DNA from 2 places in the Paenibacillus sp. JT31N11 genome. Region 2 is predicted to be linked to the other one. Evidence: predicted binding sites of a transcription regulator. Region 2 holds the regulator's gene; the other holds the start of a gene.

Region 1 (2,397 bases), on a different contig from region 2:
GCAAAGGCAATGAGGCCGGCTGGAACTGGACGAATTTCCTGTTCGAGGCGGGCGGCGAGATCCAAACGATTGCAGACGGCAAAGTAACAGCGGCGTTTAACTCCGAAGCGGGCTTAAAAGCGCTGGAGTTCTATAACAAGCTCCGCTGGGAAGCCAATGCCATTCCGCAGGACTGGGCACTGGGCTGGGGCGATGCTGTAGGGGCTTTTGCACAAGGGCGCACGGCAATGGTTATTGCAGGAGCAGAAGGACCGATTGAGCAGGCCTTGAATCAAGGGAACATGAAGCAGGAGGATGTGCTCACTTATCCGATGCCGGCAGCAGAAGCGGGCGGCAAGCATTACGGGATTCTGGGCGGCGACTATCTGGTCATCAACCCGAATGCGACCAAAGACGAGCAGGAGATGGCGTTCCGCTACATTACCTTTGATTATTTCTCCGATGACTGGCTCAAATCGCTTGAAACCGACATTCAAGCGCGTAAAACAGAAGGCAAGTTCTTCATACCGCCGCAAATGAACTATTTTGGCGCCGACTCGGACTATGGTAAGAAGGTGCAAGCAATTTTCGACAAACACGACAATGTGTATAAATATAATGAGGAGTCAAATAAATTGCTTGATGGTCTGCCGGAAGCGCAGTACAATACGCAGGAATATTACGGAACGATGACCAATGTCATTCAAGAGGTATTCTCCAAGAAGGGTACAGACTTGAAGGCGCAGCTCGATGCCGCCGCCAAGGATGCGCAGACCAAATATTTCGATAAAATCAAAGCGCAATAAACGCCATACACAGCCTCCAGATCCATTTCTCATGTGGGTTTGGAGGTTTTTAACTGGAACAGAGCTGGAAAAAAGACTCATGAACGGCAAACCGCCGACACAATTCTGAAGCTGCCGATTACGCAGGCCTGGCAGAGGCGGCAATGCTCATCATGAAGAAGCTGCCTGTCATGAAATAATTTTATTTAGTAGAAACGGAAAATCCCCTGCAGCCCCCTGAACGTAACGGTTCAGGGGTTTTTTGTCGTATGAAAGCCTGGATGAATCAGTTGAATATTACCTGGAGACTCATTGACATACACAATATATTGATATATATTCAATCTTACCAACTATATATAGATGAAGTTGCTGAAAAGAAAAATTGGAAATTCCTCAGGTCAGGAGTTGGCGCATTTGTTGATTGCTTATGATTCACGCACGGGCAATGTCGGCAGATTCATAGACAAGTTAGCGATGAGGGCGGTACGAATCGAAGGAAGCTCAGCGATACGGGAGCCGTTCGTGCTCGTAACCTATACAACAGGATTTGGTCAGGTACCGGATAGGGTACTGGAATTTTTGCAAAATAATTACAGTTATCTGAAAGGTGTTTCTGCGAGCGGCAACCGGAATTGGGGAGAAGGATTCGCCAAAAGCGCAGACCGGATCGCCCAGTTATTCGCTGTCCCGGTCATCAGCAAATTTGAGCTGTCAGGTACGTCAACGGATGTTGAATATTTTCGGAGAGCGGTGAGCATGTTTGCGGTACATTGAACTGAATAATCAATTGATGCAAAGAAATGAAGACGGCTTTTTCAAGCTGGAGAAGGATCATGAGGCTGTTGCCGAGTTTATGGACGATGTTCACAGCAGGAGCGAGACGTTCTCCGGCACGAAGCAAAAAATCGATTATATGATCGCCAACGATTATTACGAGAATGTCTATGACCGCTACACCTTGGAAGAAATCGAATCTGTCTATGAGACAGCGCAGCAGTACGGCTTTGAATTTCAATCCTATATGGCGGCGTCCAAATTCTATACGGATTATGCGCTCAAGACCAATGATCAATCCAAATATCTGGAGCATTACCCGGACCGGGTCAGTATTACGGCGCTCCATCTTGCGCAGGGAAACGCGGAAGTCGCCAGAATGCTCACCCGCTCCATGATGGAGCAGCGCCTTCAACCGGCTACGCCAACTTTCCTTAATGCGGGCAAAAGCCGCCGGGGCGAGCTGGTGTCCTGCTTCCTAATGGAGGTTGACGATTCTCTTAATTCGATCAACTACGGCCTTGGAACCTGCATGCAGCTGTCCAAAATCGGCGGCGGCGTTGCGGTCAACTTGTCCAAGCTTCGGGGACGCGGGGAGTCAATCAAAGGGGTTGAAGGCGCCGCCAAAGGGATTATGCCGATTCTGAAGCTGATGGAGGATGCATTCTCCTATGCGGATCAGATGGGTCAGCGCAAGGGCTCGGGAGCGGCCTATTATAATATTTTCGGCTGGGACGTGCTGGAGTTTCTGGATTGCAAGAAAATCAACGCCGATGAGAAGAACCGGATCAAGACCCTTTCCATTGGGCTGATTGTACCGAACCGCTTCTACACGCTGGCTGAGCAGAACCAGCCT
Region 2 (2,397 bases):
ATGTTTCATATCTAAGGTCTTCATTGCCGAGACAGCCATTATCCCCCCACCCTTCCATTCCTTATATACTTGAACAAAGTTAGAATCGATTTCCTGCTTCGGTCTACCAAACTTTACTCCATCCGCCTTGGCAACTTCTATCCCTTCGGCTTGCCGCTGCCGATTCTTTTTACGCTCCTGCTCGGCCACATAGGCAAGTAAGCTTAAAAATTGATCCTCCATCACTTTCCCAAAGTCGCCCATCGTCCGAAACTTCCGTGAATCAAACAACGTTTGATTATCCAAGCAGACAATATCTGCGTTCACTTCCCGCGTAATGTACTTCCATTCGGCTATAATCCCGTCATAATCACGACCCAGCCGGTCGAGCGCGTCGATATAAATTAAGTCGCCTTCTCGAATCATCAATCGCATGGCCTGATACCGCGGCCGATTAAAATCCTTGCCACTTAATTTGTCTACAAATATATAACGCTCGTCAACCCCAAGTTCCCGGAATTTAATCAGCTGCCGCTCGGGATTCTGATCTTTTGCAGAAACCCGCCCGTACCCCATTTCCATTTGGTAATCTCCTCCATATTTCATGCCAAAATATCCTATCATTTCATGGCACATGAGGCTACGTCCAGAAATTTGTTTTTTCTTTTGTAGTTGTTTTTTTGTTTGCTTTGGTTCCGTCCCCATTATCGTCCCCAAAACAATTTCAACTTGACCAAAAGATTCATGAATCATTTCATGGATAACTAAAAAACCCTTGCTACGCAAGGGTTTCATCAAGATAGGTTGTATGGAGCCTAGGGGGATCGAACCCCTGACCTCATCGCTGCCAGCGATGCGCTCTCCCAGCTGAGCTAAGGCCCCGTGAATCATGGCGACAAGTAAGATCATAGCACAGGAAAGTTGTACCTGTCAATCGTTTTTCTTGCTGCCATTGGAGAGCAAACTGTTTAGTTCTTTCATGAACATGTCGATATCTTTGAACTGCCGGTATACCGAGGCGAAACGCACATAAGCAACCTCGTCCACGGGATACAGCTGCATCATCACCAGCTCGCCGATTTCGCGGCTTTGCACTTCGGCCTGCGCTGTTGTACGCAGCTCTTTCTCGGCCTCGGATACAATCACTTCAAGCTTCTCAACCGGCACGGGACGCTTCTCGCAGGCCCGGATAAGACCGCGCAAAATCTTGTCGCGGTTGAACTCTTCTCGGCTGCCGTCTTTTTTGACGACAATCAGCGGGGTTTCTTCAATCATCTCGAACGTTGTGAATCTTCGGGTGCATTTCTCGCATTCGCGGCGGCGGCGGATCGACTTGTTGTCGTTCGCAGGTCTGGAATCCAATACTTTGGTTCCCGCGTAATCGCAATACGGACATTTCATCGGATTTGTTGACCCCCATCTTTGAAAAAAAATTTCCATACGTTTCCTGTAATGAAACTCGTGCAATCGCACATAATACTTGTACCAACCGCAAGGAGGTGAAAGACAATGAGTTCAAACCGCAGCAGCAACCAACTGGTTGTACCACAAGCCAATGCAGCGCTCGACCAAATGAAATATGAAGTCGCGCAAGAGCTGGGTATTACGATCCCACAAGACGGTTACTATGGTAACATGGCTACGCGTGACGCTGGCTCCCTTGGGGGTTACATCACTCGTAAACTGGTACAAATCGCCGAGCAATCCATCGCAGGTCAGTTTAAATAAGGTTCACAGGATTTATAATGGAAGCTTTGGCAGCCGCCCTCATGGGCGGATTGCCAAGGCTTCCTTATTATTTTGCCGCAAATTCAGGGTAAAGCTTCTTGTATTTATTATAATAATAAATGACGCGCTGTACATAGTGGCGGGTTTCCCCATATGGAAGCTTGTCCACCGTCTCCAGCTTGCCATCCCATGTTCCCTCCGACATCCATCGGTTTACTGTCCCCGGTCCCGCATTGTAAGCCGCAACAACGGCATACGTGTTGCCCTTGAACTGCTGCAGAAGCGAGTTCAGATACCAGGAGCCAATTTCAATGCTGATGTCAGCGCGGCTGGCAATTGCATCTTGGGTCACATTGGAGAATTTGCCCTTTTCCACAATCCAGTTGGCCGTATCCGGCATCAGCTGCATCATACCGATGGCACCTTTCTTCGATACCTTATTATTGCTGAAATTCGTCTCCACCCTTATAATAGCAGCCACCAGATGCGGGTCCAGCCCATAGTTGACGGAACTGATCTTAATGTCGGATTGGTAATGGATCGGATACATCCAGCGGTTCATCCAGTCGGATTTCAGATACAGCAGTACCAGCACCGCAATAATCAGAAGCAGCAGTACACGTTTTTTAAATATCTTCCTCACCATCACGAAAGTCCTTGCTCACGCCAAAATTGTTCAATTTGCGCCTC

What was found. Region 2 encodes NrdR, which represses ribonucleotide reductase genes. Its sites were predicted from a motif close to AACACNATATATNGTGTT; they were not measured.
Region 1: the regulator NrdR is predicted to act here: its motif matches at 1,083-1,100, upstream of nrdI (class Ib ribonucleoside-diphosphate reductase assembly flavoprotein NrdI).

Annotation. Positions count from the first base shown of each region.
Region 1 is NZ_JBWDNQ010000015.1:9,347-11,743, forward strand. Features, by position in the region: gene AC0YNV_RS32540 (ABC transporter substrate-binding protein) at 1-785, shown strand, start outside; gene nrdI (class Ib ribonucleoside-diphosphate reductase assembly flavoprotein NrdI) at 1,182-1,541, shown strand; gene nrdE (class 1b ribonucleoside-diphosphate reductase subunit alpha) at 1,528-2,397, shown strand, end outside.
Region 2 is NZ_JBWDNQ010000004.1:613,851-616,247, reverse strand. Features, by position in the region: gene AC0YNV_RS18565 (recombinase family protein) at 1-561, opposite strand, end outside; tRNA gene AC0YNV_RS18560 (tRNA-Ala) at 789-861, opposite strand; gene nrdR (transcriptional regulator NrdR) at 910-1,380, opposite strand; gene AC0YNV_RS18550 (alpha/beta-type small acid-soluble spore protein) at 1,489-1,707, shown strand; gene AC0YNV_RS18545 (lytic transglycosylase domain-containing protein) at 1,775-2,353, opposite strand; gene coaE (dephospho-CoA kinase) at 2,353-2,397, opposite strand, start outside.